DNA from 4 places in the Alteromonas sp. ISO5 genome. Region 3 is predicted to be linked to each of the others. Evidence: predicted binding sites of a transcription regulator. Region 3 holds the regulator's gene; each other region holds the start of a gene.
The links. The regulator sigma-54, encoded in region 3, starts transcription at its own class of promoters, with help from an activator protein. The targets are predictions, from matches to a motif close to GTTGGCACGNNNNTNGNNT.
Positions count from the first base shown of each region.

Region 1 (7,653 bases), 1.9 Mb from region 3:
AGCTTTTCTGCCTGTCGGTGTAGCATTTTGCTGGCCAAACAACGCCGCGCCCAAACGGGATACTTTTAGCATCAGCGGCATCACAAGTGTATTAAAGCGCATAGTCATTGGTCTTTTCCTCATTGTTTTGCACATCGACCGATGTCGATGCAATCAGGCTGGCCAACTCGGTTTTGCACGACCCACAATTGGTCCCGCATTGCAGTGCCGTACCGAGCTCGCTAACTGTGTTAGTGCCATCGCTAATGGCTAGTCTGATGGTATTTTCACGCACACCAAAACAGCTACACACCACTTTCCCCAGGCGAAATTCTTCATCTGGCTGTTGTTCCAACAACCCGTTTATCTGTTCGGCAGTTAGCGACTCACTGCTATACACAGAGTCCAGCCAGTCACGCGGAATATCGTTGGGCCGGTGGTTAATAAGAACGGCGAGAATAAGCTTTTCTTTCCGGGTCACGACAACACTTAACAGCTCAGGGCCTTGCTTAGTAGCCCACTGTGCATCACGGGGTAAGCATGACAGGACATCGCTGAGCATTTCCTGTGGCATACGCGGGTCAGCCACATCGATGCTTTGCGCAACGGGCGTTGGCATCTTCAGAAAATAATAAGCAGCCTTTTGTAAATTCTGTACCAGCGTCTCATCACCAAAAATAACGCCGTAACTCTGCATCATTGCCGGGCTTAATTTAATTGCCCCGTGTTTTAATTCTGGCTGACCAGACAACGGATCATTTGCACCGTTCAACAATGCGCCTACCCGGGCATGAGAGCCCCAGGTAGCAGACCAGTGAAACGGCGCAAAGACTTCACTTCGACGCTGTTTGCTATCGATTTTTACCGGCAGAATAACCTCAATATCATCACTGCAGGCGGCTTCGGCTTTTACCAGTTCGCCCTCTTTTAACCGCAATGCCCGGGCATCTTCTGGATGCACACTCAGCCATGGACGGTCGATATGTTTCAACAAACGCGGCGCATTGCCGGTGCGGGTCATGGTATGCCACTGATCGCGCACCCGACCGGTATTTAACACAAACGGATAGTCGGGGCTGGTTAACTGATCAGGTAAACGTGGCGTAATGGCCACAAAATTCGCTTTGCCATTTGAGGTATAAAAAGACCCGTCAGCAAACAGGCGGGCTGTCCCAATACGGTGGGTGTCGCTCAGGGGCCATTGCTGCGGGCGCAGATTATCGTATTGTGCAATAGTCAGGTTAGCCAACGGGCCTAAATCCAGTGCGCGGGAGCCGTTATTGTTGGCTGCGGTTAATGCACAATGCTCTGCAAAAATCTCGGCCGGATGCTGATACGCAAAGGCATCTTTAAAGCCCATAGCCCGGCCTACCAACGATAGGATTTCCCAGTCGTGTTTAGCTTCACCCATGGGTTCAACCAATCCTCGCTGACGGGAAATGCGCCGCTCAGAATTGGTCACTGTGCCGTTTTTTTCTGACCAGCCAGTGGCTGGCAGGGCTATGTGCGCGTAGTTCAGCGTGTCGGTTTGTGCCGCTGTGTCAGACACGATAACCAGCTCACAGTTTTTTAGTGCAGCTTCCACTAACGCTCGGTTTGGCATACTCGCCACCGGGTTGGTTGCCATGATCCAAAGGCACTTCACCTTGCCCTCGGCCGCAGCCTGAAACATATCCACCGCCCTTAAGCCGGGCTTAGTGATTAGATTCGGCGCCTGCCAGAATTGCTTAACCGTGGCTTGGTGCTGTGGATTATCGATATCCATATGCGCGGCCAGCATATTGGACAATCCCCCCACCTCACGGCCCCCCATGGCATTGGGCTGACCGGTAATCGAAAACGGACCGCAGCCCTCTTTACCAATTTTGCCGCAGGCAAGATGGCAGTTAATAATGGCATTGCCTTTATCCACACCACTGGTTGACTGATTAATGCCCATGGAGAAAAAGGTGATAGCCCGGGGCAAGTTGGCAAACCAATTGAACAACTGCTTTATTACAGCAACCGGTACATCACAGGTATTCGCAACTTTTGCAACATTCCACTGCGCAGCATCCGCCAGGGCTTGCGCAAAGCCGTTAGTTGAGCTTTGAATAAACTTATCATCGAGGGCCTGATGATTGGCCAGATAATTCAGCAAGCCACAAAACAGCGCGGTGTCGGTGCCGGGTTTGAGGGCAACATGCAAATCGGCCAGTGAACAGCTGTCGGTCTCTCTTGGATCCACCACCACCACTTTCATGTCCGGATTACGCAGTTTAGCCCGTTCTATGCGTTGGAATAATACCGGGTGCGTCCAGGCCGCGTTGCTGCCGGTTAAGATCAGTAAATCGGTGTATTCAAGGTCTTCGTAATTACACGGCACAATGTCTTCACCGAATGCCCGTTTATGGGCAACCACCGCAGAAGACATGCACAGCCGCGAATTCGTATCGATATTCGCCGTTCCAATAAAGCCTTTCATCAGCTTGTTGGCAACGTAGTAATCTTCGGTGAGCAACTGCCCTGAGCCATAAATCGCCACAGCATCCGGCCCATGTTGCTCAACAATACTTTTCATTTTGGCCGCAATAACAGACGTTGCCTCATCCCAGCTGGCTTGTTGGCCATACACTACCGGCTTGAGTAAACGCTTATTGCCGTCCAGGGTTTCCAACAGATGAGTGCCTTTGATGCAAAGGCGCCCAAAGTTAGCCGGATGTTCAGTGGAACCTTGCAGCTCGCTGAGGCTGCCTGCCATGCCGCCGCTTTGCACTACATCCACACCACAGCCCACTCCACAGTATGGACAGGTGGTTTGCACCAGCTTACTGGCTGGTTGGCCTTTGGGAGTTACATTTGGCAGCGCGGCATTCATAGTTTCACCCGTGATTAAAGTTCGATAAACACGCGGTTGTGATCAACACGCACCGGATAGGTGTTAACGCTGATATCATCACGTTCCAGACACGTTCCCGTTGCCAGGTCGTAGTGCTCTTTATAAAGCGGTGAAGCCACCACAATTTTATCAGTCAGCGTGCCTACAATGCCGCGGTACAGCACATTGGCTTCACCAATAGGATCCCAGTTGCTGATTGCATAGAGGTTCTCTTCGCCATCGAGCTGGACACTGAAAATCGCTACCTGCACCTCGCCGATTAGCGCACACACACCACTGTTAGTGACCAGGTCATCCACATGACACACATCATGCCATGGAGCAATAATATTAGCCTGAGCCTGCATGATAATTCTCCTAAACGAGTTCTACGGGAATGGCTTTACCAGCCGAAAATTTTTCGGCCTTGGTGGCCGGACGAATTTGCTCGCGCTCAGTCACAAATTGGATATTCGAATCCGATTCATCACTGTTAACGAACTGACGAAAACGTTTTAATGCTTCAGGCGATTCAATAGTGGTTTTCCACTCGCACTGGTAAGAGTCAGCAATATGCTGCATCTGCGCTTCAAGCTCTGCACAAATACCCAGCGAATCGTCAATGACCACTGACTTTAAGTACTCCAGACCGCCTTCGAGGTTTTCCATCCACACCGATGTCCGTTGCAGGCGATCGGCCGTTTTGGCATAGAACATCAGCACGCGGTCCATGTATTTCACCAGCGTTGCATCATCTAGATCAGTGGCAAATAAATCGGCGTGGCGCGGCTTCATGCCGCCGTTTCCACATACGTAAAGGTTCCAGCCGTTTTCGGTGGCAATTACACCGATGTCTTTACCCTGCGCTTCAGCGCATTCACGGGTACAACCGGAGACGGCAAATTTAATTTTGTGCGGTGCACGCAGCCCTTTATAACGGTTTTCCAGATCGATAGCCTGAGTCACCGAGTCCTGCACGCCGTAGCGGCACCAGGTACTGCCCACACAGGATTTAACAGTTCGCAACGCCTTGGCATAAGCGTGACCGGTTTCAAAGCCACCGGCCACCAGCTCTTCCCAGATAGCCGGAAGCTGCTCGACGCGGGCTCCGAACAGGTCAATACGCTGCCCACCGGTAATTTTGGTGTACAGGTTATAACGTTTAGCCACGTCGCCGAGCAGAATAAGTTTGTCGGGGGTAATTTCCCCGCCGGCAACCCGTGGCACGATGGAATAGGTACCGTCTTTTTGCATGTTACCCAGATAGGTATCGTTAGTGTCCTGTAACGGCTGATGCTGTTTTGCCAGAATGTAATCATTCCATACCGAGGCAAAAATCGACGCGGCAGCCGGTTTACAAATATCGCAACCTAAGCCCTTGCCGTGTTTTTCCAGCAGCGCTTCGAAACTCTGGATTTTCCCTACCTGAATCAGATGATAGAGCTCCTGACGAGAGTAGTTGAAGTGCTCACAAATGGCTTTGGATACTTCTACGCCGCGTTTTTCCAGTTCGCTGTCAACCACATTCTTCAGTAACGCTGCACAGCCGCCACAACCAGTGGCCGCTTTGGTACTGGATTTAACATCGCCTACTGAGCAGCAACCGCCATCGATTGCACCCACGATGTCGCCTTTAGAAACGTTGTGGCAGGAACAAATGGTCGCCGTATCGCCCAGTGCATCCGCCCCCAGGAGAGGCTTTTCTCCTGCCGACGGCAGAATTAACGACTCAGGACTGGCCGGTAAAGCAATACTATTAAGGGCATACTGCAAAAGGGTGTCGTAATCGCTGGTATCACCAATTAACACAGCACCCAGTACCAGTGATTTATTGGCATCCACCACCAGCTTTTTATATACGCCCTCCGGTTGGTCATGATAAGTGTAAGACAACGCGCCTGGCGTGCGACCGTGGGCATCACCAATAGAGCCCACTTCCACGCCCATCAGTTTCAGTTTGGTACTCATATCAAAGCCGGCAAATTCGCCTTCATTACCGATGATATTGGCGACGGCAGCGCGTGCCATGGCATAACCGGGGGCGACCAGACCATAGATTTTCTTATCCCATAGCGCACATTCACCAATGGCATAAACATTCTCATCAGAGGTTTTACACTGGTTATCGATGACGATGCCACCACGTTCACCGACAACCAGGCCAAACTCACGAGCCAGTTGATCGCTGGGGCGGATCCCGGCGGAAAATAGCACCAGGTCGGTTTCCAGGTGCGTGCCGTCTGAAAACTTCATGCGGTAGCGACAGGTTTCACCGGCTTCGATACATTCGGTGGCTTTTTGCGTGTGAACCTGCACACCGAGCGCTTCAATTTTGTCTTTCAGCAATTCACCGCCCATGGGATCGAGCTGTACCGCCATAAGCTGCGGGGCAAATTCCACCACGTGGGTATCAAGTCCAGCCTGTTTCAGCGCATTCGCCGCTTCCAGTCCTAGCAGACCACCGCCCACCACAACCCCCACTTTGCTTTGTGCGGCAGAAGCGCTGATAGCTTCCAGGTCCTCTATAGTACGATACACCAGGCAATGTTCCTGATCGTTACCAGGAATCGGCGGTACGAAAGGGTAAGAACCGGTTGCCAGTACCAGGGTGTCGTACTCATAAGTCTCGCCTGATTGGGTGGTGACGACCTGCTTGTCACGATCGATGTTGGTTACCCAGCCGTTGGTGACGGCATTAACGCCCCAGTCCTGATAGGTTTGCTCATCAGTAAGCGCCAGATCGGCCGCGGTTTTGCCGGAAAAATAAGAAGAGAGATAAACACGGTCATAAGCCAGTCGGCTTTCGCCACTTAATACCGTGATATGGCAGGTGTGCTCACTGTTAATCAGTTGCTCGACAAAGTGGTGACCCACCATACCATTACCAATAATAACGATGCGTTGTTGCCTTGATGACATGTTCATTTCGTCCACCCTTTTTAAAGGCAAAAAAAAAACCCACAACCATTCCTGGTTGTGGGCTTCATTGCCTGTTTAAGCATTTGCTAATCTGTTTGTTCAGGCCTTTGGGTCTGTCACTGGCTAATAGCAGACAGGCCACAAGAGTCTTGATATAAATACTGATACAAATTAAGTGCCAATATTTATAATTAATTATTTTCAATTACTTAGTATTTTTCATCTCCCTTGCCCCATACTAATACGCACCAAAACAAAGCAAAATCCTGTTCTTGGTGCACAACCCTGGCTACTCTAGGCTGCGCCAAAAAGCAGCACCAGCAGTATTAATACTGCAATAACCAGTATGCCAGAGATGCCCTGCCACACTCGCACCGGGTGCCGCTCTATTAGCGGTAGCGTGCGCCCATAGGCCGGATTAGGATGATGCAGATCATAGACAAACTCCGATAAACTTTCGTAGCGTTTGGAAGCCTGGGGCTGACAGGCACGCTTTATGGTGGCATCCACCCACGCCGGCACCGAGACATTACGTTGATTTAAGCTAATGTAACGCAGCGTGAGTAAACCTGAATAACTGGTCTTTTTGGCAACATTCGCATCATAGGGATATTCCCCCGACAACAGGTAATACATTAATATCGCTAAAGAGAACTGCTCGGCGCTCTCATCTGGCCACAGGCCAACGAAATACTCAGGCGCAGCAAACAGCAAATCGCCGGGAATAAACAACTGCTCACTGGCCATTAAAAAGTTGTGACCGGACAAGCTCGCTGCACCATAGTCAATCAGCGTCAGGGTATTGTTGTCGCCAACCAGGACGTTCTCAGGTCGAATATCCTGATGCAAAATCCCCTGCCGATGCAGCGCGGTTAAAGCGCCGGATAGCTGCGTAGCCCAGTCTCTGAGTAGCATCAGACCAGGTGCACCGTTATCATCACGCCACTGCCGCAAGCTAATGCCCGGGCGGTATGCCAGTACGACGTAAAAACAGGTACGTGAAAACGCCTCACTGACACCGTTAAGTAATTGCGGGTGAGTAACACGCTTAGCCACCCACTCCTCTTTGATCATCTCATCCAGAAAGCCGCGGTTTTCCTGCATCGACACGGCCGGCACTTTAAGCACCACCTGCTCATTTGAATGGCTATGGCGGGCAAGATACACGCTACTGCGTTCGGTGTTGCTGAGCAGCCTTTGGACACACCAGTCATCAATAACACTACCAGCTGTGATTGGGCTCGTAATAAATGGCAGATAACCGGATGATTCATAGCTGACCGGCACCGGCTGATTAATGGCCTTAACGTTAACCGCGGCGATGGTCAGGTTATCATTGCAACCAAAATCCAGAGCCATGTTAGCAACCTGTTCACAGCCTTTATTTAAGTCGGTGTCAGCTTGTTGCAAAACGGCTAACCAGTCCTCAACCGAGAGGGTTTCGGCGATACCGTCGGTCATCACCACGAAGGTATCCCCGGGCTGAATATCCCTGGCGGTAATGTCTACATTTAATTCGGGTTTAATGCCCAGTGCATTACTCAGATAATGATGGCCGCCTTCACCTTGCTGACGATGATCCTGCGTACACAGTTCGACCTGATGTTGACGAATGTGATAAATACGGCTGTCACCGCAGTGCAGTAAAATGGCTTTATCACCGTGCAGAAGCACGGCACTAAAGGTACACACGTAGCCCTTATCCGGATTCTCCCGATAGGGGCTAAGTTGTGACTTGATATATAAACGGGTGTTAATGGTTCGCAGGACCAACTCGGCGGCCCGTGCCGGTGACCATACGTTAGCCGTCATCAGGTAATCGCGAACAAACTCATTAATGGCCAGTTCGCTGGCGTATTGACTCACCTGACTACTGCTGATCCCGTCTGCCACGGCGG
Region 1 is NZ_CM176572.1:4,693,257-4,700,909, forward strand. It holds gene cobA (uroporphyrinogen-III C-methyltransferase) at 1-108, opposite strand, end outside; gene AC2T0J_RS21255 ((2Fe-2S)-binding protein) at 92-679, opposite strand; partial or broken gene AC2T0J_RS21260 (molybdopterin dinucleotide binding domain-containing protein) at 764-1,000, opposite strand; partial or broken gene AC2T0J_RS21265 (molybdopterin-dependent oxidoreductase) at 1,415-2,836, opposite strand; gene nirD (nitrite reductase small subunit NirD) at 2,851-3,204, opposite strand; gene nirB (nitrite reductase large subunit NirB) at 3,215-5,755, opposite strand; gene AC2T0J_RS21280 (bifunctional protein-serine/threonine kinase/phosphatase) at 6,050-7,653, opposite strand, start outside.
Region 1: a site for sigma-54 is predicted at 5,920-5,938, ahead of nirB (nitrite reductase large subunit NirB). Genes of this name have one in related genera too.

Region 2 (7,653 bases), 870 kb from region 3:
GTTAGATCTGATGCCACAAACGCTTAACCTGAACGGTTTTTTAACCGATCTATACAGTCTGATGGTTATGCAGGCCAGTGAAAAAGGCCTAGTATTGACGGTCAACGCCAATTCGCTCATTCCCGAATACATTGAGGCTGACCCAACCCGACTGCGACAAATCCTGATCAATCTTGTTAACAACGCGATTAAATTTACCGACACTGGCGAAGTGGCGATTAATGTTGAGTTCGACAACGACAACGAGCGAGTCTGTTTTGCCGTCAAGGATACCGGTATTGGCATGCCGGCAGACAAATTGGACACCATTTTTAAGCCCTTCGAACAAATTGAGGATTTGATCCATGCCAACCATGGTGGCGCTGGTCTCGGCCTGGCTATCTCCAATGAATTAGTCAGTCGTATGGGCGGCCGGATAAGGGTAGAATCCACCCATGGCGAAGGCAGTCGTTTTTGGTTTTGCATTAATGCTGAAGGCAGCACCGAACAAAACCTGATCCGCCTGAATCTCGAGGCGCCTGAGCGTCCTCCGACACAATTTAAAATTAACCAACACCTCGATGGCCGGGTGCTCATTGTTGACGACTTACGGGAAATACGCCGTCTCACCGGCCGCCTGGTCAGTATGAGTCAGGCTCAGGTAACCTACGCACAGAATGGCGCCGACGCACTAGAAAAGATACGCAGTGCAGAACATAACGGAGAGCCCTTCCACCTGGTACTCATGGACATTCATATGCCGGTTATGAATGGCATTGATTGCTTAAAGGCCATGCGCTCCTCTGGCATTCAAACGCCTGTGGTAGCCGTTACGGCAGCCAGTCGTAAGGGACTCAGAGAATCGTTACTGGCTGAAGGCTTTGACAACGTGATTGCCAAACCTATCGACCGTAAAGATCTGAGTGAGGTGCTCAGCACCTTTTTGCTGCCGGCCTCCCAGCCTTCCGCCCCTAAACAGATTAGTACGGCTGAGCAGAAGTCTTCTTTACTGGTCGTTGAGGATGATGAGGACGCGGCCGAATTAATGTGTCTGCTGCTGAACTCATTGGATTACGAAGCGGATATTGCGCTTAATGGTCAACAGGCACTGGAAAAGATTGCCCATGCCCCGGAACATTATGCCCACGTACTTATGGACTTGCATCTACCCGATACCGATGGCTATGAACTGACTGCCGCAATCAATGAAGTCGCCCCAAACCTGAACGTGACTATTATCAGCGGCGCAGAGCCGGATAAAGCTCGCCTCGACGGTTTACCCATTGCGCAGGTACTACTGAAGCCTGTGAGTAAAGCTGATCTGGCAATGCTGAACTTTTGCAGGTAAAACTTTGCAAGTTTTACACTGCCTTCTTCCTTCATCATTACCCTCTCTCACAAAAATTAAAATTAATCCAAATATATCAATAAGATAAAATTAATCACGTTAATGGCATAAGCGTTGCAAATCCCTCCTGTAAGCACAGGTTTAATTCTGTCAGTAACGGTTAATCGAAGCGTTTCAACACCCGGTTTCTGACGATGACGCAAACAGGAAAACAACATGGACATACAACTATTATTCAGATTATTCAGCGATGCAGTGTTGATCAGAGCTTTGGTATTCGCTGTGGTAACCACTTGTATGCTAACCGGTTGCGCAGGCTCCCAGTTAACAACAACGCCTTACCAGGCTGCCGGGTCGGCCCACGAAGCAGGTTACTCATCACATCGCCTGTCTGAAGGTAAATATAAAATTCTTTACAAGGCCAATAGCGCAACCAGTGAGGAGACCCTGGAACAATACAGCCAGCAACGTGCAGAAGAGATTGGTTTGGAGCGTGATTACCGCTGGTACCGCATTGTTTCAAGCGAGGCTGTGACTATGCCATCTATGACCAACCAACAGGTATTAACTGCAGCCCCTCAGTCTCAGACTGTTGATGGTACAGTTACCGGCGATATCACCGCTACCAGTTTACCTTCTAATCAGCAATGCACGGTATCCGGATGCGAGCAGGTGTCTACGCCCAATCCCGTTTCAGCCGATACGTCTACAGCTGACATGAAATACTATGCCATGACTGTCCAGTACGGTCGCTTCGAGCCGCTCCCCGAAGATGCTATCCGATTGAGATAAGCGCTTCCACAGGTCAAACAAATAAGGTGTAACTATGATTATGTCGAACACCGGAAAATGTGCCATCAAAATGTTTAAAGACCTTTTTAATCAAGGCGCTGAGCTATACCAAACCGCTCAGCAAAGCAACCAGCAGCCGCAGCAACGGGCGTGCCTGCGGGTGCTGCGAGCTGAAAAGCTTCGCGCCCTGCGTCTGATGGAGGCTGAGAGCAATAACGGGCATGATTACGCTCTGTCGGAACAGGTAAAACAGCAGTTCCAGTCGATGCTAGAGCACTACCCTTCAATTCGTCATGTCCGCGATTTCATCGAAATCGAGCAACGATTGCTGGCGAGCCTGAAAGAAAACCTGAGTTCACTGACCCCTTCTCCGCTGTCTTTGAACCTGCGCACCATTACAACCCGCCATCAGCAGTGTCTGGAAAAACTCAGTCACGAGCTTGCAAACCAACCGGGTAAGTAATCCGCCGCAGTGTCATTTGTATATAGAACTATCACATGGGCCAGTGACAACAAGACCTGCTCCAACGCCACAAATTTATCGCGACAGTTACGATTTTATTGAGTAAGCTACTGATACTTAGTTAGTCCTGCCTGTATTTATCAGGAGTGACCCAGGGCCGTCAGTAGCAAAAGGAAAACAACAACATGGAAGCAAAAAACGATGCCCCATCAACGGATAAGCAGGGCTTGGGTGGCTGGTTAATTTTAGTTGGGCTGGGCGTGGTATTCACGCCTTTTCGGCTGCTAATGAATACCTTTCCCGTTTATGAGCCACTGCTACAAAGTGACGTATGGGATGCACTAACCAATGCAGACTCTGCCGCATATCATCCTTTATGGGGGCCTTTACTGATCGGTGAAATTACCTTTAACGTCGGGCTTTTTCTGGCATCCCTTTATTTGATTTATTTGTTTTTCACCCGACACTGGCTATTTCCCTCTTTCTACATTGGCATCGTGCTGACTTCACTGGTGTTTATTCCGGCTGATGCCTGGTTAGTATCCATCGTGTTACCGCAAGAGCCCATGTTCGATCCTGATACCACCAAAGAGTTTGTTCGCACGCTAATTGGTGCACTTATCTGGATCCCGTATATGCTGATGTCAAAACGCGTCAAGGCAACGTTTATTAAAGAGGATGACGACACCGCACCCGCTTTGCCTGCAGTCTCATCAAACTGATATGACAATGGCGCCGTTCAGGCGCCGTATGCAATTAACCCGTAAAGGGGAATCAGGGATTTTTTAAATTTGCCTGATTAGCGTTTTCCACCCAGTCCAAATCCTTGGTTTGTTCATCCAGTGTTCCTTTGGCATCTTCTAAAAAGACTTTGCAGAAATAATCCACACAGGGGTGCATTTCACGGTAACGTTCCAACTGAATTTCCATTTCTTCCATGGCATTGGAAAACTCATGATTTGATTTGGCCAGCTCATAATCACACTTAAGATAGGCACACAATACATCGGCCGCCTTGGCCAGGCGCACATGCACGTCATTTTTATCCTGTAGTATCAGTGGCTCATAGCATGACTGAAGCGGCTCAGGCAGTGTTTTTATCAGCATCTGCTCAAACCGTCGTTCGAGCTTTTTGATCGCCTGGGTCGTTTCCGGGTCGTGATATTTCACCGGGCTTGGAATGTCGCTCATACCGGCAATTTCACTGCCTTCATGAAATATCGCCATGGCAGCTACCCGATCGGGCTCAATGGTTTCACCGTAGACTTCCCTGGCAATCACGCCAAGCATATGGGCAATCACCGACGCTTCATAAATGTGGGTGGATAGCATTTCAGACTGAAACTGCGCCATCAGCGGCCAGCGTTTTACATTACGGGCGCGCTGCATAAGACCAATAAAGGCGGAATGACTATTAGCCATGAGTTCTCCGGGTGAATTATAGCAATGATAAACCGATCCTAAAACGTATCGGCAGTGATGTCAGCCTAACACAGCATCGTAGTCTGTAAAATATGCACTAGTGCTTGTAACGAATTATCAAAGACGCTGTACCAGCGACAGCGAATATTAATTTTCATATAAATATCAGTGATATAGATTTTGGCACAAGATAAGCATATACCATTGTGACATTAGATGAAATTAAAGGAGACATCATGTTAGGTTGGGCAATTACATTTTTTATCATTGCCATCATCGCAGCAGTTTTCGGTTTTGGTGGAATCGCCGGTGCAGCAACTGGTATCGCGCAGTTTCTGTTCTTCTTATTTGTAGTATTACTGGTTATCTCTTTGGTTGCTGGCGCACTGCGCGGCAAAGCCCCAAGAGCTTAGTCAATCACAAACTCAATAACCAATCAGGGAGATTATTATGAAAACGTTGAAATTACTTGATGTACTTAAAATGACTATCATTGCTGCCTTCGCATGTTCAGTTATCGCGTGTGGCGACGGTGAAGCAGAAGATGCCGGTGAAGCTATCGATGAAGCGGTAACCGATGCCGGTAATGCCGTGGAAGACGCCTGTGAAGATGTGAAAGAAGGCGTGGATGCAGAAGACGACGACTGTTAATCTGCACGCTAAACAAAAGGGCAATGTGCCACGACAAACGTGGTAGCACATTGCCCTTTTTAACGGTTAATGCTTTTTACTTTTTTTATCCAGCACGCCCATGGCGAACGCGGAAATCACAAAGGTAAGATGAATAAGCACGTACCACATAAGCTTTTCATTCTCGGTATTCTTCGCGTTCATAAAGATTTTTAGCAAATGAATCGACGAAATCGCCACAATCGACGCTGCCACCTTGCTCTTTAGTGTGCCGGTATCCAAAGTCCCCAGCCAGGCCAGTTTTTCTGTCCCTTCTTTTAAATCGATGCTGGATACAAAGTTCTCATAGCTGGTAAACATCACCATGATGATCAGGCCGGATACCAGAGCAATATCAATCAGCGATAATACGACCAGCACAATATCGGTTTCACTGATTTCCAGCACATGGGGTAGGAGGTGAAATATTTCCTGAAAAAACTTGATCCCCAGGGCAATAAGCGCCAGCGACAAACCAAAATAAATCGGTGCCAGTAACCACCGCGACGCGTACATCATACGCTCAATTAACACTTCCAAACCGGCCTCCTGCGTTGGAAAAACTTACTTGTTAGACAAGAGAAAGGAATGCCCGCAGCACACAATGCTGATATTCGTAAGCGTGACTGAAAGTCAGCGGCTCTGGCGGTTCCTGAGGTCGGTGATTTTACCAGAGCCGTAAATTTTGAGGTATCATTTCTTTAAAATATTACCGCCCCTGAGGTAATGCTAGCCAGACCGTTTTAATCGTCATTGATAACAATGTCCATCCACACCAGCCGGTGATCGGAACTACTCTGCCGGTCTTTAACCAGCCGGTATAAAGGCGAAGTTTTTCCAGGCCAGAATACACCACCACCCTGCACTGTCAGCCCCTTTTCAGAGGGCAACACATAATCAGCACGTGCCCCCCAGTAGGCGGTAAAACGGCTGCTGTAAGGCGGCTCAGCTGAGTCACTACCGCCTTCACTTTGCGGGATCACACTGCTATTAACCAGCGGATGTTCGGTTAATTGCTCAATCACCCCCGGACGGTGCTTATCACCAATATCAGCAGCATTAAAATCACCGACCAGCACAAACCGCTGGCCCTCAAATCCGCCCTTTTTGCCATTGTCGTCATAGATATAGTGAGCCCGTTCAGGTGATAAATAATCAGCCATCAGACGGATCTCATCATGATTTCGCTTGCCGTTGCGATCTTCAGGCCCATCAAAGTTAGGTGGCGTGGGATGCATGGCTAGTATGTGTAACGTCTTGCCGTTAATGGTAACCGGAATATCCCAGTGTGATTTCGAGCTGAGCCTTAACGCCGCCCACTCTTGTGACGTAAACCAGGGCTCGCGGGAGGCCGGCTCAGTGATCTGGAGCGCACCGGGCATATCCCGCCATAAAAAGTGCTGAAAAGTACGAACCGCTGCCACATCAATCGGATAGCGCGAGAGCAGTGCCATACCATACTGACCGGGGTACATCCCCCAGCCGTAGGCATCACCAGCATTACCGGTTTTCTCGCCGTTATTGTCCAAATCAAAAGGCGTAGCGACACCAGTGTTAACCGGCGCAATATACTGATAAGGATAATTAATCGTTGCCTGGCCGTGCTGACTTTTATTCAGGTAGTTGCTGACAAACAAAGAAATGGCTGTGGGCGTTGCATTCGGGCAATAGTCAAATTCGTTAAGCAAAATAATATCCGGTGCCACCCGTTGGATAATTTCAGCAATATTGCGAATTTGCGGATGATCGCCTTGTTTTAATAAGGTCAGTAACACATCAGCGGCGTTTTCTGAGGCTCCCTTCGGTTGGTAATTACTGGCCTCCATACTGACATTGAACGTTGCGACACGCACCGTATCGGCGTAACTATAGTGCAGGGAGAAAATAGCCAGTAGTAGAGTAAAAAGTGTTTTGTTCATAAACATGGGCGATAACAAAAAGAAAGGCACAGTGTACGCTAATTCACAGCAAGAAAATAACCCTACCACTATGAATAAGTTAAGGAAAAAGCCATGCTCATTTTAAAGCCTAATTGCGAAGGGTGTGATGGTGATCTACCGCCCTATGCTACCGTTGCTATGATTTGCTGAGCAATGAATGCCCGAATTGCGGCGGCTTTAAGCAACGGCCAGCTCGTCCCAAATCGGCTCGCCGCGAGGAAGGAAGTCAGCCAGGTTTATCAATCCGCTTCCACGAAGCACATGAATACCAGCCAGAGCGTAAACAATAGCAAAGCCTTTGCGGCGCAGGTAAAAAATATTCCGCCCTGGCAGCGTTAACCGAACGACGAATTAAATTTCGCCGATGTATTCACCCACCTCAACGACTTCAAACTGCGCGCCGGGTGAGCCCGACACGTACACAGAGCATTGCCCCCAGGACGACGGGATATGCCATTCAGATTTGCTCACTGCGGTATAACGGGAAAGCTTATTGTCACAGCGGATTTGTACTTCATCCAAATCACCTGTGGCGATATCAAGTACAAAGGCGTTGCGGCTGAGCTGATGAAACACCCGCCCTTCTTCGTCAATGCTTGCCTTACGGATCATAGGTTCGTTCCCCTGCACCAGCGCTTTTACTTTTTCAGCATAAGGTGTCAGTTGCGCCAGCTGTTCCGGTTTGTCATCAACCAGGCTTGCCAGCTTTTCATAAGCTTTCATGGCTTCGTTATACTCACTTTGGGCGATGGCCAGGACAAACTCACGCTCAAGCAAATACTGAGTCGTCGATGGACGAAAAGACTCGGTATCTACAGTCAGTGCGCGGCGCACACTTTTTAGTTCCCGGGCCATATCATCTGTGGCTTTGGCATAATAGGAGTCGGCCAGCCAGAAGTAAGCACTCTCTGTATGATTCCATAGCTGATCGTCTCTCATTTCGGCGATTAATTCTGCCGCCTGCGGTAAATCTTTGTTAGTGATAGCCTCTGCAACGTCTTTATAACGACGCATAAATTGGCGGGTAACCCCCGATGAAC
Region 2 is NZ_CM176572.1:3,694,740-3,702,392, reverse strand. It holds gene AC2T0J_RS16570 (response regulator) at 1-1,327, shown strand, start outside; gene AC2T0J_RS16565 (CC0125/CC1285 family lipoprotein) at 1,544-2,119, shown strand; gene AC2T0J_RS16560 (hypothetical protein) at 2,154-2,582, shown strand; gene AC2T0J_RS16555 (DUF2569 domain-containing protein) at 2,768-3,304, shown strand; gene yfbR (5'-deoxynucleotidase) at 3,357-4,004, opposite strand; gene AC2T0J_RS16545 (DUF1328 family protein) at 4,241-4,417, shown strand; gene AC2T0J_RS16540 (hypothetical protein) at 4,455-4,655, shown strand; gene AC2T0J_RS16535 (TIGR00645 family protein) at 4,722-5,213, opposite strand; gene AC2T0J_RS16530 (endonuclease/exonuclease/phosphatase family protein) at 5,417-6,598, opposite strand; gene AC2T0J_RS16525 (DUF1272 domain-containing protein) at 6,686-6,763, shown strand; gene AC2T0J_RS16520 (hypothetical protein) at 6,767-6,952, shown strand; gene AC2T0J_RS16515 (energy transducer TonB) at 6,965-7,653, opposite strand, start outside.
Region 2: a site for sigma-54 is predicted at 4,184-4,202, ahead of AC2T0J_RS16545 (DUF1328 family protein). Genes of this name have one in related genera too.

Region 3 (7,653 bases):
GGCCTGAGCATTGCCTGCCTGTTTATTCTGGCCACATTGCTTTACCTGCCCGGTTTTCTGGCCGAAGATCCGGTGATCACCCCGGATCAGGATGTGCTGGCCATTACACCGAGTTATAAAGCCCGTAACCTGACCACCACATTATATAATGAACAAGGTCAGCGCGTGCATGAAGTATTTTCATCCACCATGGAAAACTACGAGCAGTTAGGCTTTGTGCTGTTTTTAGCACCGCAATATACGATTTACCAGGAGTCTGACGAGCCGCCCTGGCAGGTAGTCGCCGACGAAGGTACGTTGTATGATAACAATATGATACAACTGGAAAATAACGTAGTTATTGTAAGTAAAAACCAGGCTGACTTTGTGCAGCGGGTAACCACTGACTACCTTGAGATAGATTTGGACCAACAAACCATGGTGTCCGAAGCCAGGGTGGAAATTTCGGGGCCTGATTTCCTGATATTGAGTAACGGACTTCGCGCCAACCTATTGAATAAAACTTATGAGTTGAATCATCATGTGCAAACGACTTATTCCCCTGCTAACTAGCCTGTCGCTGGCACTATCGCCGGCCGTGGTGCTGGCAGCCAAATCTGATTTCAAAAAAGACATCGAGGTGTTTTCCGAGTCGCAGTTCCTGGATGGTAAAAATAAAAAGTCCATTCTGATTGATAATGTGCAGGTTACCCAGGGCTCACTTAGCATTAAGGCCGACCGGGTTGAAGTAGAAGCCGGCGGCGGCAAAGGCAAGGAAGTATTTATCGCTACCGGAAAACCTGCTGTCTACAGCCAGACCCTGGACGATGGCCGGGTAGTTGAAGCCCGCGCATTTGAAATCCGTTATGAAGTAGCTAATCGCACCATTTCTCTGGCTGGCGATGCCGAATTAAATCAGAATACCAGTGTGGTAAAAGGTGAAACCATCGTTTACGACATGGAAAAAGAACAACTTAAAGCCACCGGTGACGGCAGCGGCAGTGAGGATGGCCGGGTGCGCACCGTATTTAGTCTGGAAGACATTGAAGCCGTGCGCGACGAAAGCAAGGCCCGTGACAACACGGGCGACCAACAGGATAATGAAAACGAATGACCACCCTAACCGCCACCCACTTAGCTAAGTCGTATAAGTCCCGGCAGGTAGTAAGGGATGTCAGTGTTGAGGTGTCTGCCGGCCAGATAGTTGGCCTGCTGGGCCCCAATGGCGCCGGCAAAACTACCACGTTTTACATGATTGTGGGCCTGGTGGCGCTGGATAAAGGCGATATTCGCATCGACGAGATGGATCTGACCCGTCAGCCCATGCACGAACGTGCCCGCAATGGGATTGGGTATTTACCCCAGGAAGCCTCTATTTTCAGAAAGTTAACGGTTTTTGACAATATCATGGCAATATTGCAAACACGCAAGGACCTTTCGTCTGCCGAACAGCAAAATGAAGCGGATGCCCTACTTGATGAATTCAATATCAACCATATACGTAATAGTACAGGGATGAGTTTGTCGGGAGGAGAACGGCGTCGGGTAGAAATTGCCCGGGCGTTGGCAGCCAATCCGAAATTTATTTTGCTCGATGAACCCTTTGCGGGAGTTGATCCAATTTCGGTTAATGATATAAAGAAGATCATACAACATCTTCGTGACCGTGGAATTGGTATTCTGATTACTGACCACAACGTACGGGAAACCCTTGACGTCTGTGAAAAAGCCTACATTGTCAGTCAGGGTGAATTAATCGCCCAAGGCACTGCGGAACAGGTTTTGAGTAATCAAAAGGTCAAGGATGTATACCTGGGTGAGCAATTCAGGCTATAGTTAGATACATAAAGACAACATGTTTTGTCCCCATCAATAACAAGCAAGGCGTTAAGAACAGAAGTAGATGAAACCATCTTTACAGCTCAAATTTAGTCAACAACTTACTATGACGCCACAATTGCAGCAGGCGATTAAACTGCTGCAACTTTCTACCCTGGATTTACAACAGGAAATCCAGGAAGCACTCGATTCGAATCCGTTACTGGAAGTTGATGACACCAGCGACAACGATACTATAGAGAAAAGCAAGCTTGATGCTGAAGCCGATGCCGCCGCAACGGCCAGTACCGAGACCAGCATGGACACCAACGAGGCGCTCGAGAAAAACGAACTGCCCGATGAACTCCCTATCGACAGCACCTGGGATGAATATTACTCAGCATCATCGGCGCCTGCGCCTGGCCCGGCTTCAAATGACGATGACCAGGTTTTTCAGGGTGAAACTACCGACAACATCCAGGACCACCTGCTCTGGCAAATGCGCCTGACGCCCTTCAGTGATGTAGACCGCGCAATCGCCATTGCGATTATCGACTCAATTGACGAATCAGGCTATTTAACGGTAACAGTTGAAGATATCCTGCAGAGCGTCAATACTGAAGATATGGAAGAGCCGGTTGAAGCCGACGAAATTGAATGCGTACTAAAGCGGATTCAAATGTTTGACCCCATTGGCTCAGGTTCACGTACCCCTCAGGAGTGTCTACTGGTCCAGTTAAAACAGTTTGCTCCCGACACGCCATGGCTCAAGGAAGCAAAGATCCTTATCGAAGACTATGCCGACCTGCTGGGCAGCAAGGACTATCGCACCTTAATGCGTAAGTCACGCCTGAAGGAAGACGATTTGCGAGAAGCGATGCGCTTATTGCAAACCCTTAATCCGCGTCCAGGTAGTGCGCTAATTACCCAGGAACCTGAGTACGTTATTCCTGACGTATCGGTCACCAAGAAAAAAGGTCGTTGGGTGGTTGAACTTAACCCGGACAGTCTGCCAAAACTGAGCGTAAATCAACAATACGCTGCCATGAGCCGCCAGGCCCGTAACAGTTCAGATTCCCAGTTTATTCGCTCGCACATGCAAGAAGCCAAGTGGTTCATTAAGAGTCTGGAGTCGCGTAACGAAACCTTGCTCAAGGTAGCTAACTGCATTGTGCAGCAGCAAATGGGTTTTTTCGAACACGGCCCGGAAATGATGAAGCCTATGGTCCTCAATGACGTAGCCGAGATGGTCGATATGCATGAATCCACCATTTCGCGGGTTACTACCCAAAAGTACATGCACACCCCTCGCGGTATTTTTGAGTTGAAATACTTCTTCTCCAGCCACGTAGCCACTGAGTCTGGCGGAGAATGTTCATCCACTGCCATCCGCGCTCTGATCAAAAAACTGGTTGCCGCCGAGAAGCCCAGTAAACCACTAAGCGACAGCAAAATTGCTCAATTGTTGGCCGATCAAGGTATTAAAGTTGCCCGGCGAACAATAGCAAAATACCGGGAATCCTTGTCGATTCCACCGTCTAACCAACGCAAGAGCCTTATTTAGGCCGAAATATAAGGAAGACGAACTATGCAAATAAATCTTACAGGTCATCACATCGAGATAACCGATTCTTTGCGTAATTATGTTGATACCAAGTTTACTAAACTGGAGCGCCACTTTGATCACATATCCAATGTGCATGTGATCCTCAACGTGGAAAAGCTTACTCAAAAAGCCGAAGCCACGATGCATTTAAGTGGAGCGGAAGTATTTGCCTCGTCAGAAAATCAGGATATGTATGCTGCGATAGACAGTATGATCGACAAACTCGATCGCCAGGTAATAAAGCATAAGGAAAAGCTCAAAAAGCACTAGGCCCAATTTAACCTTATGAATATTCAAGCCTTAGTTAGCCTGGATCGCACTGAATGTGCGGTCCAGTGCAACAGTAAAAAACGAATTTTAGAAATCATCAGTGATATTGCTGCCGAAACCAACGCCGAAATTCAAAAAGAAGACGCCCTCAATGCCCTGCTCAGCCGGGAAAAAATGGGTAGCACCGGCATTGGTAATGGCATAGCCTTGCCCCATGGCAGACTGGCTAACCTTTCCAAAGTAACAGCTGTGGTAGTAACAACCACCCCGGCTATTGCCTTTGACGCCATTGATGATAAACCGGTGGATATCTTTTTTGCCATTTTGGTGCCAGAAAACCAAACCGAAGGGCATCTGCAAACGCTCGCAACTATCGCCGGTAAGTTAAGCCAGAAAAGCATTGTAAAAACGATCCGTAACGCCGAATCGAAGGAACAGGTTATCGCCGCACTATGCGACCAGGCTGAACAATAGTCCGGCAGGGAGTCTGACACAACCATGAAACTCATTATTATCAGCGGGCGCTCCGGCTCCGGCAAATCCGTTGCGCTAAGGGCCCTGGAAGATTTAGGCTACTACTGCGTTGATAACATTCCGGTAAACTTGCTCCCAACGCTCACCCATACCGTAGTCGACGAATACGATCAGGTAGCCGTGAGTATCGACGTGCGTAACCTGCCAAAGGATCCCGATGAATTAGTCGAGATTCTCGACTATCTGCCCTCATCCTGGTCGATGACCATTGTCTATCTGGATGCCAGTGATGACATGCTGGTGAAGCGCTTTAGTGAAACCCGCCGCCTGCACCCGCTGGCCAAACTGAATAAATCCCTGGCTGATGCAATACAGGCAGAAAAAGAACTCCTCGCGCCCATCACCGAGCGGGCTGACCTCTATATTGATACCGACCGCTTATCCATTCATCAGTTGGCGGAGCTTATCCGCGAGCGTATTCTGGGTAAAAAGAGTTCCAGGCTGGTGCTGGTATTTGAATCTTTCGGCTTTAAGCATGGTATTCCCAAAGATGCCGATTACGTGTTTGATGTTCGTTTTCTCCCCAACCCGCACTGGGAGCCGGATCTTAAGCACCTTACCGGCCTGGATTCACCGGTAGAAGCTTTTCTGGGTTCACAGCCCATTGTGACTAAATTTATCTGGCAAATTCAAAACCTGCTGGATACCTGGATGCCGCATCTGGAGCGAAATAATCGCAGCTATGTCACCATTGCCATTGGTTGTACCGGTGGCCAGCATCGTTCCGTATTTGTCGCGCAGTCACTGGCCAAAATATACGGCGATAAACACCCTGATGTGCAAATTCGTCACCGGGAGTTAAACCGATAATGCGCGTAGAAAAAACCCTTACCATTGTTAACAAGCTTGGCCTGCATGCACGGGCCGCTACTCAGTTAGTGCAACTGGCCAATCAGTTTGATGCCGAAATCACCCTAAAAAAAGGCGATAAAGAAGCCAATGCCAACAGCGTGCTGGGCTTAATGCTGATGGAAAGTCATCAGGGTGAACAGGTTGATGTGATCAGCGAAGGCCCGGATGCCGAAGCCGCCATGGCGGCGGTGGAAAATTTGATTGTCGGACGCTTTAACGAAGATGAGTAGCACAAACAGATAACCACTGTGAAGTGGTTATCTGTGGTTTCTCTGCGAATGACGAAGACTAATCATTTAATTGCATTTGCAGCCGGCCGTTTTGATTCACATGGAATCCAAATCTAAATTCCAGTCTCACATGACGATTATCCGCTGAATCCGTATCGTAGTGGCCTGGAGGTGGAGCATTGCCATCCCTACTCCATGCAGACCAGCCTCTGAATGTTACCGTTTTCCCTATGCTGGGAGATATTTGGAACTCTGTAATTGAAGTCTGTTTACTGTGCGTCTGCACGGGGCTAAAGTACTCACAAACTAACCGATATGGCTCTACTAGCTTGCCCACTGCGAAACTATTTGGATTGCAGACAGGCGCAGCAAAAACTGTCTTTGGCGCTCCATATACGTCGCTCGCCTGAATTCCGCTGGCCTGTTGACTGATAGTGAGATCCACTGCACCTTGTGGTATGAGCTGTTCGTTTCGCCCATTCATAGTCGATGCTGCGACTGACGAGGTCATCAGGATAGTCAATGTCATAAAGTTTGGCACGAATCGCGTAATTGTCATATCGAACTCCTGCTGGTTGACTGATTTAACTATAGTTCGAAAGGATGAATAAAACTTTGCAGCAACATTAACAGAACATTAAAAGCAGAAGCCTGGCAGGTCTCATAGCCCCTTGTGAGAGGATTTTTAATACGATAAGGGGCTGGAAAGCACTAGGACAAAATATTAGCGCCTTGCTCCGGCGCTCTCGCTTCTTCTGCCTGCCGGCGGATATCATCATTTTCGCTGGAGACATCATCATGAGCAGCAGCGGTGTCCTCTGTAACGGCTTTAGGTTTGCTGACAGGGCTTGGTTTGACCGGTTCAGGGGGGGTGTCCTGATCCTGAATATCCACCATAGTTACCGGCACGCCCTGCGGGAATATCACTTCACGGGCATCGTCCGGCATACTAATTCCCTCGTCAGTAAACCGTTTTACCAGATCGCGCATTAGTACCGACGCCATTTTAATCACACTGGTATTTTCTACGTTGATCCAGAAATACACCTTCAAATTTACTGTTGCCGAGCCAAGTTCATCAACCAGTACTAACGGCTCCGGCTCTTTAAGTACATTAGGGTGTTCGCCAATGAGCTGCAACGCCAACTGCTGAGCCCGCTGACAGTCGGCATCGTAACCTATACCTAAGGTAAACTGGCCGCGCATTTTGGGATTAGCGGTAAGGTTTTTAATGGTACCTTTGTAAATCACGGCGTTGGGGATCTGAATATGATTACCATCAAAGTCCACCAGCGTGGTGGCCCGCGTGGTCACCTTTTGCACTACACCGGTATAACTGTTGATTTGCACTACATCATCAATGCGGAATGGGCGCTGCACCGTTAGTAACAAACTGGCTATCATGTTTTCTGCAATATCCCGAAAAGCAAAACCAAGGATTAATCCCAACACTCCGGTACCGCTCATTATGGCTACCGCAAATTCAGTAAGGCCAGAGAGTTTTAAAAAAACGTAAAGCGCAAACAGAATGAAAACCAGGCTTAACGCCCGCTGGCTCACCGAGCGCAATAGCGGACTTGAAGAAAGATACCCTATTGGTTTTATAAGCGCAGCAGAGAGCCGGCCGGCCAACCATACGGTCAGCATCAATACTAACAAGCCCAGAGCAATGGCGGGCAGCTTAACCATAAAAGCCTGCCAGAACGTATCTAAAGAGCTAACCAGTTCACTGGTAGAGGATTCCATTGTCTTTTTCCTTTGCGCAAATCCTGTTAATTATAATCGGTTTAGCGCCGAATAGATCAGAAACACCGGGGGCTCTCCGGTGATTTAGCGTTTCAGCACCTTTAACCCTAGCTTCGTCATCACAAATGCAGCCCCACCGGTTAGCGCGCCCATCCATCCCACGTGGATCGGTACAAAAATAAGTGCCATAGCATACGTTAAGGAGGTGTGGGCCGGTGTATAAAGTGAGAGTGTTGCATGCCCCAATATCCCTAAAAATAGATGACCGCAACTGCTAGGGCGTGTTGATTTTTGTTGTACGAATTTTGGTCTATATGAAAGCATTTTAATGCGAAACAACTCTGCAGACCTAGTGGTTCTATGTAAAAGGGCTGTGACAAAGAGTAAAATGCTTTCATGACGACCCCTTCGGGCAGCGCTTGTGCGCCATTTATACTGCTTTGGATGTTTTTGATTTAGGCCCACTAAACCTGCAACCACCCGCCTTGCCTGGTGTGGAGCGCTTCAGGCTGGTAGTTAGCCCCACCACCTGTAAAGCCCCGAATTGCTCTGAAACCTACAGCAAATAGCAGGCTGTCGATTGTTAAAAAGCGTGTAACCTTCGCAACCCCTCTGCCG
Region 3 is NZ_CM176572.1:2,821,762-2,829,414, reverse strand. It holds gene lptC (LPS export ABC transporter periplasmic protein LptC) at 1-552, shown strand, start outside; gene lptA (lipopolysaccharide transport periplasmic protein LptA) at 521-1,093, shown strand; gene lptB (LPS export ABC transporter ATP-binding protein) at 1,090-1,815, shown strand; gene AC2T0J_RS12670 (RNA polymerase factor sigma-54) at 1,883-3,361, shown strand; gene hpf (ribosome hibernation promoting factor) at 3,386-3,673, shown strand; gene ptsN (PTS IIA-like nitrogen regulatory protein PtsN) at 3,689-4,147, shown strand; gene rapZ (RNase adapter RapZ) at 4,172-5,017, shown strand; gene AC2T0J_RS12650 (HPr family phosphocarrier protein) at 5,017-5,289, shown strand; gene AC2T0J_RS12645 (mechanosensitive ion channel family protein) at 6,001-7,035, opposite strand.

Region 4 (7,653 bases), 510 kb from region 3:
TATATTTAACCGTGAAATCCCATTTTTGAAATTTTTCCTTAAACAGCAACTGATCTGGGTGCCCCTTTTAGGTCTGGCCTGGTGGGCGCTGGACTTTCCCTTTATGCGCCGCTACAGCAAATCGTTTCTGGCCAAAAACCCGCATTTAAAAGGGAAAGACATGGAAACCACCAAAAAGGCTTGCGAGAAATTTAAGTACAAACCCGCCAGCATTATGAATTTTGTGGAAGGAACGCGCTATACCGAAGAAAAACATGCCCGCCAATCGTCGCCGTTTAAACACCTGTTAAAACCCAAGGCAGGAGGTATTGCGTTTGTGCTCAATGCCATGGGTGGCCAACTTCATCAGTTTATCGACGTCACCATTTTTTATCCGGCCGGTACTCCCTCTTTCTGGGATTTCATTAACGGCTCGGTCAGAAACATAAAGCTGCACGTAGATGTAAAACCTCTGAAAGGGCTGTTCCCGGAAGATATAAAGGTCATGGAATACTTTGAAAATCCGGAACAACGCGCCCGTTTTCAGCAATGGCTCAATGCCCAATGGCGCGCGAAAGATCAGCGATTAGAAAACTGGAAGACGGTGTAAGTAATGCTAAGAGCAATACTGTCCCCGCTAATATTTATTATCCATTTGCCTCTGCAACTGGCTAACCTGGCCTTGTGGGGGGGCCTGGTCATCATGTTTGGTTTGCTGCGTTTTGTGCTGCCCATTCCGGCAGTACAACGCGCGTTGGCACCACTGATGAACTTTTATATGCTATGTTTTGGTAAATGCAGTCTGGCGCTTATCCGACTATTTAATCCGGTCACCCTTGATTACCGGGTGCGGGGTCAGCTGAGTAAAGAAAACTGGTACCTGATTATTGCCAATCACCTGAGTTATCTGGATATCGTCCTGCTCATTGAGTTTTCGGCATTCAGGATCCCGGCCCCCAAGTTTTTCTTAAAACAAGAACTCATCTGGCTTCCGTTTGTTGGGCTTGCTGCCTGGGCACTGGAAATGCCATTTATGAAGCGCTATTCGCCAGCCTATCTTAAAAAATATCCGCATAAACGGGGCACTGATATCGACACGACCAAACGCTATTGCCAGAAATTTCGCCACAAGCCCACCACGGTGATCAACTTTGTTGAAGGCACAAGGTTTACCCCGGCCAAGCATGCCAGTAAAAAAAGCCCCTATCAGCAGCTGTTGCCGCCAAAAGCCGGGGGTATTGCTTTCACTCTAGCAACAATGGGCGAGCTGTTTACCAATATCCTGGATATTTCACTGCTTTATCCGGATAATCCAAAGCATCCCATGCTGGCCATGTTAAGTGGTCAAATGCGACGAATCATTGTGGATGTGAATGTGATTGACATTCCAGCCCAAGCCATTGGCGACTATTATACCGATGCACAGTTTAAAGCCGGCTTCCAGCAATGGGTAAATACCCTGTGGCAGGATAAAGACCGCAACATTATTGGATTAAAAAAGGGTAATTAAATGGTCACAGCGGAAACGCTTCGGGAAAACTTCGTTAGACTGCTCAGGCAGGTTGATACCGACATCGTATTAAACGGTTCGCTGTACAACAGCTTTTCCTTATTACTCATTTTTGTACTGGCTGTTACCGGCCTGTTAGTTAGCCGGGTCATGCTGAATTCGTTTGTCACCCGCTTTATCCTGAGAAGCAAAACCCACTGGGATGACGCACTGCACAGCCATGGCTTCTTCAAACGACTCATTCACCTGGCGCCAGCGCTAATCATTTTTGCCAGTACTCATGTGCTGCTGACCAGCGACAGTCTGCTGTACACCGTGTTACTGAAAGGCTCATTATTGTATTTGATGACCGTCGCAGCATTGTCGGTGAGTGCGTTACTGAATACCTTTGAAGACTGGTATAACTCCACTCCTTTTGCGGCACAGGCATCGATTACTGGTTTTGTTCAGGTCGCCAAGCTAGTGCTGTTTATTGTGCTGATGTTACTCAGCGTATCGCTTATCGTAGAGCGGAGCCCGCTGTTACTGCTCTCCGGCCTGACCGCCATTGCTGCAGTACTGCTACTGATATTCCGTGACACTATTCTGGGATTTGTAGCGGGCATCCAGATTACCGCTAACCGTTTATTCAACAATGGCGACTGGATCCAGGTTGACAAGTTTGGCGTTGATGGCGAAATCATCGAGCTGGGACTAACCAACGTCAAGGTCAGAAACTGGGACAATACCATTTCCACCATTCCAACCTATTCACTGACCAACGAAGCGATTAAAAACTGGCGCGGCATGCAGGAGTCAGGCGGGCGGCGCATCAAGCGCGCCGTGTATATCGATATCCATTCAATCCGTCTTTACGATGAGAAGAGCCTGCAAAAGGTAGCAAAAATTCGTTTTATTGCTGATTACATCAAAAGTAAAATTGACGAACTACAGCGTTATCATAAAGACAATTCTATTGATGAGGGTGACTTACTCAATCGTCGTGCGTTAACCAACATTGGTACATTTCGCGCTTATCTGGAAGCCTATCTGGACAAACACCCCAAAATCAATCAGGACATGACGCTGATGGTCCGGCAACTGCCGCCCAATGAGTTAGGATTACCGCTGGAAGTGTATTGCTTTTGCCGGGATAAGTCCTGGGTGGCCTACGAGAAGGTTCAGGCGGATATTTTCGACCATATCATGGCCATGCTGCCGTTGTTTGAACTAAGAGCCTATCAGCGTGACAGTCACCTGGCCGCTCTGTCGGGCCCGGCAAGCCAACAAAATCATACGGATAAAGCCCCTGAGACAGTAAAAGACTGACACAAAAAAAGCGCTCTTGAAGAGCGCTTTTTCTTTACCGAAAGTCGATGAGCCGTTAATTAGCTGATGACGTAGAGCATCAACAGGCTGATCACCAGGCCACTAACACCCAGATAACCCATTTCAATGCGCTCGTGCAGGGCTTCGCTGCCCTCTTTGCCAGACATAAAGCCCATGACTATGCTGCTCATGCCTAAAGTAAACGCTACTAACGCAACACCAAATAAAATTGCATCAATCCAGTCACTCATAATCTTTACCCTATAAAAATTCTGCGCGTATTATGCACTAAGGAAACAAAAATGAACATGCGCAAAATCAATATTCCGCTGAATAATGAACATGGTCAAATATGCTAATAATTAGTGTTACTTCCAAAACAATAGGGAATAAATTCTCAACTTTAGTACAACAAAAAACATAACCCATTGTTTTATAAAAATTTAACAGATTGGCCTGTGAATTGCGATACGACATTCGTATTGTTTAAAAGCAAAATTGAGGATAACCATGAAAACTGTTGCTGCATCATTAATTTTAACGACCGCCTTGATTGCTCAACCTGCACTGGCACACGTTGAAGTTGATAATAAATGTAATATGGAACTGCACGGCTCGGTAACCTTTGATCATGGCGATCTGACCATCACCACCGAAAGTGGCGAGAAGGTTCTGATCACGCCAAGTCACCAGCTATACGTTGATAATCAGGCAGTAAACCTGGATAACGACGAACAACGCTGGGTGTCTGATTATTACAGCAGTATTGAAACCGCCATCCCCATGACAGTTGAAATTGCCCGTGACGGCATCAAGATTGCCAGCTTCGCCATCACCGAAGTATTCACTGAACTGCTGGGTGAAGATAATGACCTTACTGAGGATTTTGATACGCTGTTCACCGATCTGTCGACCCGGATTGACGAGCGTTTCTACGCCGCCGATGGCACTTATAAATTTGACAGCACGGGGCTGGACGGCGACTGGGCTGATGCGGCATGGAGCGAAGAGTTTGATGAAAAAATTGAATCTCTGGTTGAGCGTTCTACCGGTCACCTGTTAATGGCAATTGGCCGCCAGATGCTGTTTGAGGACGGCGACATGGAAGCTTTTGCCGGCCGTATGGAAAACTTTGGTGAAATGTTTGAACAACGTGTTGAAGGCCAGACTGATGCACTGGAAAGCAAAGCCGAAGCATTATGCACCGTGCTTGCTAAAGCTGACTATGCCGAATCACGCATGCAAAAGAACATCGCTGGATTGTCTGGGCTGGATTTACTGGAAACCACCGGTAAGTCTGCGCTGAAACAATAATGAAATCGCTACCGGAAATGTTAAGCTTGAGCCAAACAAAAAAACGGTAGCGCACATGACATCCCAACAAGAAAATAAACTCATACTGTGTGGTTGTGGCTGGCTGGGAGGATATCTCGCCAGCCATTTCCGTTCCCAGATGAGTATCTACGGTACTACCCGTAGCGAAGACAAAGCCAGGCACTTAAATCAACAAGGTATTCACGCCATCTCTTTTGCGCTGGGAAATAACCCTGAAGCGCTTCTCGCGGTAGCTCCTGACAGTACCTTTATTCTTAATATTCCGCCGGGCAGACGCAATACCGACTTGAGTCAATTTACCTCAGCGATGCAGCAACTAATAACCGCGTTATACAGTCAGGTACCGCCCAAGCAACTTATTTTTATCAGTACCACATCGGTTTATGGTGATCAGGAAGGCATTATCACTACAAACACTACGCCTGCCCCGAACACCGCGTCGGGTGAAGCCCACGTAGCAATTGAGCAATGGATTCAGACCACAGCACCGGACTCGGGTTATCTATTACGCCTGGCCGGCCTGACCGGGCCCGACCGGCACCCGGTAAACACTCTGGCAGGCAGAACACTCAGTGGCGCGACTCAGGTAGTCAACCTGGTACATGTGGATGATGTGGTAAAGGTTATCCATGCCCTTATGACGCAAAAGCCCGCCAACAAGCTCTGGCATTTATGTAGCGATGGGCACCCCATGCGCGGTGAATATTATCCGCAAATGGCAAAACGGCTGGGGTTACCAGCCGTTGAATTTAGTGACGAATTAACCAGCGAAAGTGTGCCTTCAGGTAAACAAATTAATCCCGGGGCAACCCTTAGCGGCCTGGGATTAACGCTTTCTTATCCCACACCGTGGACAATGCAGCTGGCCTGATGGCCGGCCTGACGCCGGCGAAAATTAGCCAATCAGACTGACACCGAGATATTTCAGCGCTACCGTATTAACGAATATCACCGCCAGGATAAGCGGAATAAAGGTCCCCACTGAGATATCCACATAGCGTTCAACCCAGCTGCCTTTGTAGTTAGGCGCACCGACCTGCAATGCCTTGTTGAAATTATGACGTTTCCAGCGATACATCACAAAAATACAAATCAGCAGGCCATTGAGTGGCAAAATCGTGTCGTAGAATACGTCATACACCACATCGAAGAATGACTTATCTGCTCCGGCGTAAGCGGTGAACGCAGTCAGGGCCGGCACAAAACCAAACGACAATGCGCATAACGCGGCTAAGATCACCAGCAGCACACCGAGAACCAATAACGACTTGCGACGGCTGTAGTCTTTTTCGTCCATTAAAGCTGCTACGGGCACCTCAAAGATAGAGACCAGGGAAGTAATGGCGGCAAAGAAAACCAGCAGGAAGAAGATGCTGGCCACGATACTGGCACCAATGAATCCGATACTGGTTTGTAAAGCCAGAAATATCTGTGGCAAGAATGAGAAGATCATGCTTATTGATGATTCACTCAGCTCGGTAGTATCAATATTCGGATTAAACGAAAATATCGCGGGCAAAATCATCAGACCGGCCGTAAACGCTACCGCCGTGTCAGTAATCGCGACTAATTTAGCCGAGTTAGGAATGTCGGACTGGTTATCAATGTAACTACCGTAGGTAATCATGATCCCCATCCCCAGACTTAACGAGAAGAACGCCTGCGATAGGGCGCCGTTGATCACCGATGCATTAATTTTGGTGAAATCCGGTACCAGATAAAAACTCACTCCGGCCATAGCGTTGTCGCGGGTAAGTACGAAAATAACCAGTAACACCAGCATTACAAACAAAGTGGGCATCAGTAGCTTGGCGGCTTTCTCGATGCCTTGTTTCACCCCGCCCTGTAAAATGCCGTACATAATGCCCAAAACAGCTGCCATGTAAGCAAAAATTACCGGCGAGTTAATAAAGTTGCCGAAGGTAGCGGGATCGGCGAGTAATTCTAAATCGCCGGTCACCGCATAAAACAAGTAACCAAATATCCATACCGTAATCACCAGATAAAACACGGCAATCATAAAGGGCGTAACGATAGACAACCAACCGGCGATCTTCCACTTTGCCGAATTGCCGGTGAGATCAGAATAGGCTCCCAGCGGATCTTTCTTGGTATGCCGTCCCACCGACATTTCAGCCATCATCACCGGTAAACAAATAGCGAATACAAAAATGGCATACATCAGCAGGAATGCGCCGCCACCATTTTTTGCAGCGCCGACCGGAAATCCCACCAGGTTGCCAATACCTACCGCAGAGCCTGCGGCGGCCAGAATAAATCCAAGGCGCGATCCGAACTGTTCTCTGGTCCCGCTCATATAAGTTCCTCTTGTGATTTTTATTGTTGCTTTACTTCGGAACGGTGCGCACAACTTCTTTTATTGGTAATGACGGTTGGCTGCGTCCTGTCGTCCGATTTTTTCCAACAGGCATACTATCAATACCCTGTAAAAAAGTCTTGGGTTTCATCGGAAGCAATCTGCCAGAAGGCGGCAAGCGCTGTACGCGCCACTTACCAGGGAATAGGTTTGTCGTCCCAGTCAAGAAAGTAAGGGCTGTGTTCAACTTCACGTTGCTGAATAATAGCGACCAGTTGCTGCGCCGTAAATTCAGGTGTAAACAGTTTTTCCGGTTTTACGTTACGCTGAAAAGGCTCTGATAAGTGCGAATCCACGGTGCCCGGGTGATAGCAAATCAGGCTGGTCTGCCTGGCTCGCCGCTTATATTCCACTGCAGCTGTTTTAATCAGCATATTGAGCGCCGCCTTTGAAGCCCGGTAACCATACCAGCCGCCGAGACCATTATCTTCGATACTGCCAACCCGGGCGCTTAACACGGCTAAGGTTGAGTGTTCAGATGGAAAAAAGCCAACCAACTGCTTTACCCACAGCATCGGCAGCACGGTGTTAATGGCGAAGTAATGCTGCAACGCTTCAGGCGTGATGTCTTCAAGCCGTTTTTCTGGCTGCACCTCGTTGTCATGCAATATGCCGGTGGTACACACCACATGGTGAAACTGCATGTCGTGTTGTTTGCATTCAGCCAGCCACCCGGTAACCGCCTGTTCATCCGTTGTGTCCAGCTGTACCGACTTCAGGTTTGCTTCCGCGCCGCTGATCTCCTGCCCCTTACGCGAAACCGCGTAAACGGTAGCCTGTGGAAATTGCTTGTGCATTTGCCACGCAATCGCCTTTCCTATTGCACCGCTGCTGCCAATCACTAATACATTCATGGTTTTTTGAGCTCACACTGCTGGCAACGCTTTTGCCCGGTTAACAAATAGGAAATACGGTAACGATGTTTGGCAAACCACAGGTAAAAGCGGTCGGCCAGCGGTTTAACCAATGGCCAGCGCAGTGGCGCATACAGCCAGCCTTTCCCCACCAGCCGCCAGGCTTCGTAGGTGACATCCAGGCCAATGAGCATGGAGCCATCGGCTCGCATAGCGTGAATGCGGTCATTGAGGGCCTGCCAGTCCAGCTCAGGAAAACGCTGCGCAAAGTCCGCCGCCATAATATCGAC
Region 4 is NZ_CM176572.1:2,314,260-2,321,912, reverse strand. It holds gene yihG (1-acylglycerol-3-phosphate O-acyltransferase, YihG family) at 1-589, shown strand, start outside; gene yihG (1-acylglycerol-3-phosphate O-acyltransferase, YihG family) at 593-1,489, shown strand; gene AC2T0J_RS10540 (mechanosensitive ion channel family protein) at 1,490-2,797, shown strand; gene AC2T0J_RS10535 (hypothetical protein) at 2,857-3,048, opposite strand; gene AC2T0J_RS10530 (YggN family protein) at 3,308-4,111, shown strand; gene AC2T0J_RS10525 (NAD-dependent epimerase/dehydratase family protein) at 4,167-5,003, shown strand; gene AC2T0J_RS10520 (sodium-dependent transporter) at 5,028-6,449, opposite strand; gene AC2T0J_RS10515 (SDR family NAD(P)-dependent oxidoreductase) at 6,644-7,363, opposite strand; gene AC2T0J_RS10510 (thiol-disulfide oxidoreductase DCC family protein) at 7,360-7,653, opposite strand, start outside.
Region 4: a site for sigma-54 is predicted at 3,248-3,266, ahead of AC2T0J_RS10530 (YggN family protein). Genes of this name have one in related genera too.